One region of the Pararhizobium sp. A13 genome, then DNA from elsewhere that is predicted to be linked to it. Evidence: predicted binding sites of a transcription regulator. Region 1 holds the regulator's gene; each other region holds the start of a gene.
What was found. Region 1 encodes LexA, which represses DNA repair genes until DNA is damaged. Its sites were predicted from a motif close to TGTTCNNNNTGTGTTCNG; they were not measured.
Positions count from the first base shown of each region.

Region 1 (2,266 bases):
CCCCGGGCCGGATTCGAACCGGCGACCTGTCGATTAACAGTCGAATGCTCTACCGCTGAGCTACCAGGGATCATCTGCGCGCTGCAGAAGTGAGGCTGCTAATACAAATGCTTTTCCGATTTGCCAAGCAGTTTTTCAAAAAAAGTGCACAATCTTGTCTGACTGTGGAGAACTCCCCATCTGGGGAGAGCGGCGCACTTGAAGAGCCGCAATGCAAATTCGCTCCGTGGTGCTCGCCATCGGACGTGTAGCAGGTGAGTTTATGGCAGAACCGCAGAAAACGAAAAAATTCGGTATCGATGCGCGCGCGCATGAACTCATTCTCGGGTCGTGGCGCCTGCGCCTGCCTCAATCGCGGGCCTTGCGCATTGCACTTGGTGCCGTGCTGCTCTTTGGCGGTATCCTGGGCTTCCTCCCGGTTTTGGGCTTCTGGATGGTGCCCTTAGGCCTGATCGTGCTGTCGCATGACCTCGCCTTCGTCCGGCGCCAGCGCCGCAGACTTTCCGTCTGGTGGGCGCGCAAGCGGCAGACGTCGTAACCCGGCGCCAATCTGCAAAGGCCTCACCGGGGCTGGAGGGGCTGCAATCAAGTCGTGGCGGATAAGGCTTTCACGGCATCCTTGGCCGCCGGAATGATTTCCTGAACCTGCGTCGCGGCATCATTGTCGGTGCTTTCGCCGAACATCTCGACGCCGCCCCAGGCAATGAGGGCAAGCACGAGGCTGCCGATCAGAACCATCAATACCGGTCGGCCCAGCAATCCCTGCCGCGCCTCGACACCGCTGAGCGGAAAACGGCCGGACGGTTGCGAATGTTCCGCGGCGGCGTGATGAATGCCGGCTTTCGGCGGGACAAGCCCAATAAAATCGCGCTTTGAAAAAGTTCAACGAATTTTAGGGACTTGCGGAACACATATGGAACATATAGTGTTCGTTCTTGATTTGTTTCTCGATCCGGAGTGATCTTTCATGCTGACCCGCAAGCAACAGGAACTGCTTCTGTTCATTCACGAAAGAATGAAGGAATCGGGTGTGCCGCCGTCCTTCGATGAGATGAAGGATGCACTGGACCTCGCTTCCAAATCCGGCATTCACCGGCTGATCACGGCGCTCGAGGAGCGCGGCTTCATCCGGCGTCTGCCCAACCGGGCGCGCGCGCTTGAAGTGATCAAGCTGCCGGAGGCCTATTCCATGAGCCTCCAGCCCAAGCGTGGTTTTTCGCCGAGCGTTATCCAGGGCAGCCGCGGCGCTCCGCCGGCGCCAGCCACCGCCAAGGCCGTACCGGCCAGCAATGAGAACAGTTCCGTTTCTATCCCGGTCATGGGGCGAATCGCGGCCGGTGTGCCGATCTCGGCGATCCAGAACAATACGCACGATATTTCCGTGCCGCTCGAGATGGTCGGGAGCGGCGAACATTATGCGCTGGAAGTGCGCGGCGATTCGATGATCGAGGCCGGCATTCTCGATGGCGACACCGTCATCATCCGCAATACCAACAGCGCCAGCCCGGGAGAGATTGTCGTCGCCTTGGTGGACGATGAGGAGGCGACGCTGAAGCGGTTTCGCCGCAAGGGTGCATCGATTGCGCTCGAAGCTGCCAACCCTGCCTACGAAACCCGGATTTTCGGCCCCGACCGAGTCAAGATACAAGGCAAACTGGTCGGTCTGATCCGACGTTACCATTAAGCGGCAAGCCGAATCCGGACGCCAGCGGACGCAGACGGCTGATTTTCTTTGAAAATTGACGGGAGCGGGGGCTTGGCAATGATCCGGCGCGTCGGCACATCCGCTAAAGCGCATCGCGTCAAAACGGATTCATGCGCTGCGCTTTAGGTCTTTGTTTTTATGCATGTGGTTGTCCCAAAACCGCGGCACACTTTTGGACGACATGCATTAGGCGCGGCATTTCCTGAGGAACCGAAGCGGCAATGGATGGGAGACTGGATTCTCCCATGAGAAAAAACTGGAATTCGATCATGGCGTCTTGCACTGGAACGGAAATCGGTCTAAACGCCCGTCACGATTAAGTGATGATCGTTACGAGGCCTCGTGGCGGAGTGGTGACGCAGAGGACTGCAAATCCTTGTACCCCGGTTCAATTCCGGGCGAGGCCTCCAAAATTTTCCACAATGAAATTAAAGCCTTATGGGCGATTCTGGACAATTGACTTGATGCCAGCATGTCGCATCATGTTGCAATCCAGTTCCCTTGATTTCCAACGGTTTCCGGCTACCCTCGGCTAGTTCACGCGACATGAAATGCAACATG
Region 1 covers NZ_CP149510.1:3,180,431-3,182,696, reverse strand. The annotation lists tRNA gene WI754_RS15735 (tRNA-Asn) at 1-70, opposite strand, end outside; gene WI754_RS15730 (hypothetical protein) at 263-538, shown strand; gene WI754_RS15725 (hypothetical protein) at 586-738, opposite strand; gene lexA (transcriptional repressor LexA) at 968-1,684, shown strand; tRNA gene WI754_RS15715 (tRNA-Cys) at 2,042-2,115, shown strand.

Region 2 (2,266 bases), 480 kb from region 1:
CCGGGGGAAAGTCCAAGCTTCTGCAGCCGGTCTTCCAGTCCCTCGACGGCCTGGCGGCGCAGTTCCAGCGCCTCGGCGCGCTCGGCTTCCTTCGGATCATCGGATGCGCCGGTGAAGCGCGGCAGGATCGGTCCGCGCGTCTTCAAGACAAACGCGCAGCGCCTGGCGATCTCGATCGTGTTTTCCAGAGCTTCCGGCAGATCGGCAAACAAAGCCGCCATGTCCTTGCGGCTTTTCAGGTAGTGATCCGGCGTCAGGCGGAAGCGGCTGTCATCCGACACCATCGCATTGTGCGCGACAGCCATCAGCGCGTCATGCGCCTCGAATTCGGCCGGCGACGGAAAGAACGGCTCGTTGGTCGCCACCAGCGGCAGATCGAGCTTGTAGGCAAGATCGATGATCCGCCCTTCGTGGCGGCGGTCGTATTTGCCGTGACGCTGAAGCTCGACGTAAAGGCGGTTGCCGAACAAAGCGGCCAGCGTTTTCAACCGCGTCTCAGCCAGAGCTGCATGACCCGATTTCAGGGCCATGTCGACCGGTCCACCCGACGCGCCGGTGAGCGCAATCAACCCCTCCGTCCCGCCTTCCTGCAGCCAGGACAGCGCAATGCGGACTGACTGGTTGCCTTCGCCGCCGAGATAGGCGCGGCTGACGATATCGACGAGACGGACATAGCCGGCATCCGTCGCCGCGATCAGCACGATCGCCGGAAGTTTCGCCAAGTGCTGCGCGTGTCCGCGCTTGTCGCCTTCGGCCTCATCCTCCATGTCGATCGACAGCTGGCAGCCGATCAGGGGCTGCAGGCCATCGTCCATGCATTTCTGCGAGAATTCGAGCGCTGCAAACAGATTGTTGGTATCGGCGATGCCGATCGCCGGCTGACCGTCTGCAACGGCCTTGCCGATGATCTTCTTGATCGGTAAAGCGCCTTCGAGCAGCGAGAATGCCGAATGAACGCGAAGATGAACGAATTGCGGCGACGCGTTGCCTGAAACGCTGCTATCCTGTCGCTTGTCGCCTGTTGCGTCCGCCATTTGCGCACCCCGATTCCCGTGAGGGCTCAGGATATCCTGTTTCCGTCTTTCGATGTCCAGATTTCATCTGGCAGCTGCGGGCTTTTCCCGGCCATCCGCCGTTTGTCCACAGGGACGAAAGCCTGAAGCAACTGGCTGCGAAAAAATCACATGCCCATAACGATGATCGAAAAGCTGGCCACGAACATGGCGATCGAGGCGAAAGCAGCGAGGTCCCGAATAAAGTCAGTCATTTGAAGGCTCCTTTTTCGTTATGTTCTTTTTATGTTCTATTTATGTTCGCGCGTCAAGCAGCAGTTTGGAAGTTGTCCGCGGAGGGAAATGGCATGGTAAACATTTCCTCTCTCCGGATTTCGAGGCATCTGGACGTCTTCCGATTGGCCGACTAATTTCACCGCCACGACCATCAGGGAACGAACGATGAAAATGCCACGGACCGCCGCGACGCTGTTTTTTTGCCTTTCCGCACTGACTGCGCAGGCGGCAGACATGATCGATCCCAGCCGGATCATTTCCGCGGCGACAGGGGATTGGGACAAGGATGGCAGCCCTGACCTTGCCTTGCTCACCGAACCGCCGGAGGGCAGCGAGGATGATCACGGAATCTACATCTACCTGAAGGGCGAGACCAACCGCCTTCAGTTGAAGACCTTTGCCCCTAGCAAGGTCTGGGGCAGTGTGGCGACCTATGGGCAGGAACCGTTCATCGAGGCGTTGCCAAACGGCTCGATCCTGATCACCTCACACAACGACTCCATCGGCCGCGACCGCTGGGAGCAGAAGCTCACGATCGCCTACCGCAATTTCGACTTCGTGGTCGCGGGCTACACCTACACGTCCTACGACACGCTCGATCTCGACAACACCACGGAATGCGATTTCAACGTGCTGACCGGCAAGGGCAAGAGCAACGGCAAGCCGGTCGCGACGAAAGGTGAAATCGTGCTCTTGAAGGATTGGTTGGACGATCGCGGCCAGGCAGTTTGTGGCACCCAATAGCGTTGCCTGGCAGCGCTGTCTTTCGATTGTTTACAGCTCGACGACCTTGCCGTCCTCGATGGTGACGCGGCGGTCCATGCGCGAGGCGAGCTCATAGTTGTGCGTGGCGATCATGGCCGCAAGGCCGGACTGGCGGACCAGAGCCTCCAGTGCCTCGAAGACGTAGCCAGCGGTTTCCGGATCAAGATTGCCGGTCGGCTCGTCGGCCAGCAGCACCAGAGGCGCATTGGCGA
Region 2 covers NZ_CP149510.1:2,700,857-2,703,122, reverse strand. The annotation lists gene dnaE (DNA polymerase III subunit alpha) at 1-1,034, opposite strand, end outside; gene WI754_RS13275 (hypothetical protein) at 1,455-2,033, shown strand; gene WI754_RS13270 (ABC transporter ATP-binding protein) at 2,064-2,266, opposite strand, start outside.
Region 2: dnaE (DNA polymerase III subunit alpha) is a predicted target of LexA. The motif match lies at 1,289-1,306, and genes of this name have one in related genera.

Region 3 (2,266 bases), 340 kb from region 1:
GGCGTCCGGAGCGGGCCGCGACTTCATATTTTAGCCGCGCCTTACCCTTGGACATCCAGTACAGAACAGCAAACAGCATCAGCGGATTGCGCAAAAGAATAATCGCCACGCCCTCCCAGAGCGTGTCGGCCGCAAGCAACGTGCCGTCCAGATCGACGCACAGCGGAATATGCCGTGCTTCAGTGCGAGCATCCATAAGATCAAACCCCGAGAATACGTGCCGGGACAGTCCCATGATCAGCTTTAAGAAAAGCAAACAGTGCACGCTTCACGAGTATCAAACTACTGCGGTGGTTAACGATTCCCCGATATAAATAAGAGAATTCAATCAAGTCCGATCCAGTTCAACGCATCGCGCCAATCGGTCATGCGAACCGGCGTTCCGTGCGATCCGGTCTGGAACAGGACGAAGCGGCTCGGATAGCCAGCCGTTTTCAGCGATCGGTAGAGCGCGATCTGATCGGCTGCGGCGTAGACGCTGTCGGCGCTGCCATGGCTGAAGAACATCGGGAGTTTCTTTTTGTAGGCGGCACTCTTCATGAACGTCTGATCGGTGGGGCCACCCATGATCATCATGCCGTTGAGAGCCGCTACCGCCTGTGGATTGCGCGAGATGCCCCAGCAGATGAAGCTGCCCATCGAAGCGCAGGCCAGCACCACCGGCCGACCCGGAGATTGCTGCTGCGCGTGGGCGATCAGTCCGGCAATGTCGGCCACGCCGTTGTCGTCGAAGGAGCGGACGCTCGGCGCATAATAGACACCGCCGTTTTCGACGGCGAGGTTCTTGAGGCGGTTGAAATTGCCGCCGAAGGACCAGTCGTTGGCCCCCAGGCGCCGGTCGCCGCCCCGGCCATGGATGAAAATCACCGAAAACGCCGCACCGCGCTCCCGGCCGACACGGGTAACATCGAGTGGCCGTCCTGCCGCGTCGATTGTCTCGTTGGCCTGTTCGCTTTTCACGCCCAGCGAAACATAGGCGCGCTTTGCCCTGCGCTCGGGAACCTGATCGCGGCCGTTGATATCGCGCATCTCCTGGTAGTCGACGACACGGTAGTCGCCGCCATCCACCGTTTCGAGGACGATTCCATAGGAAAACAGCTCGTCCTTGAACGGCTTCAGCTGTCCGGCCGCAGCTGGAAAAGTCAGAGCGGCCATCGCGGCGCAGGCGAGAAGGCTGCGAAAGATCAAATGAGCTGTGGACAGGTGCATTCGGGATGTTCCTCTTTTGGTCCAGGCCTTGCCATCGGGCCTTCCGAAACGCAACAGTTGACGCTATTGAAGGCGCGATTGGTGTATATGCAGGCATCCGGCCGAACGATATGGCGAGGTCGGTCGCTCTGACGCCAAGAGTCTGGCAGAATTCCGGCGATTCGCGCAGACATTCATGGCGGCTTCATCCGCAACCTTGATCGTGCGAAAAGTCGCCACCACGGAAAGACCTCTGAACAGACTATGACCGACAGCAACGATCTCTTTTCAGCATTTCCCGAGAAACCCAAGCGTGCGACGGAACCCGTTGTGCCGAAGCCGGTTACGCCGGTCGTCGCCGAGCCGACAGCTGAACAGCGCACCAATGCCACGCCTGCGCTGAAAACGGACAATGGCGATTACAATGCGTCGGCCATCGAGGTGCTCGAGGGGCTGGAGCCGGTGCGCCGCCGTCCGGGCATGTATATCGGCGGCACGGACGAAAAGGCGCTGCATCACCTGTTCGCTGAAGTCATAGACAACTCGATGGATGAGGCGGTCGCTGGACACGCGAATTTCATCGACGTCTATCTCGATGCGGAAGGCTGCCTCTCCGTCACCGATAACGGCCGCGGCATTCCGGTCGAGAACCACCCGAAATTTCCAGGCAAGTCGACACTCGAAGTAATCATGACGGTGCTGCATGCCGGCGGCAAGTTCGACAGCAAGGTCTATGAGACCTCCGGCGGTCTGCACGGCGTTGGCGTCTCGGTCGTCAATGCGCTGTCGGACATTCTCGAGGTCGAGGTCGCCCGCAACCGCAAGCTCTACCGCCAGCGCTTTTCCCGCGGCATTCCGCAGGGCGGGCTGGAGGAGCTCGGCGACATCCAGAACAGGCGCGGCACCAAGGTACGCTTCCATCCGGATCCGGAGATTTTCGGCGCGCACGCGAAATTCGATCCGGCACGGCTGTTTCGCATGGCCCGCTCCAAGGCCTATCTGTTCGGCGGCGTCGAAATCCGCTGGTCCTGCGATCCCGCGCTGATCGAAGGCACGGAGACGCCGGAAAAGGCCGTCT
Region 3 covers NZ_CP149510.1:2,842,691-2,844,956, reverse strand. The annotation lists gene WI754_RS14080 (UbiA family prenyltransferase) at 1-196, opposite strand, end outside; gene WI754_RS14075 (alpha/beta fold hydrolase) at 325-1,209, opposite strand; gene parE (DNA topoisomerase IV subunit B) at 1,453-2,266, shown strand, end outside.
Region 3: parE (DNA topoisomerase IV subunit B) is a predicted target of LexA. The motif match lies at 1,216-1,233, and genes of this name have one in related genera.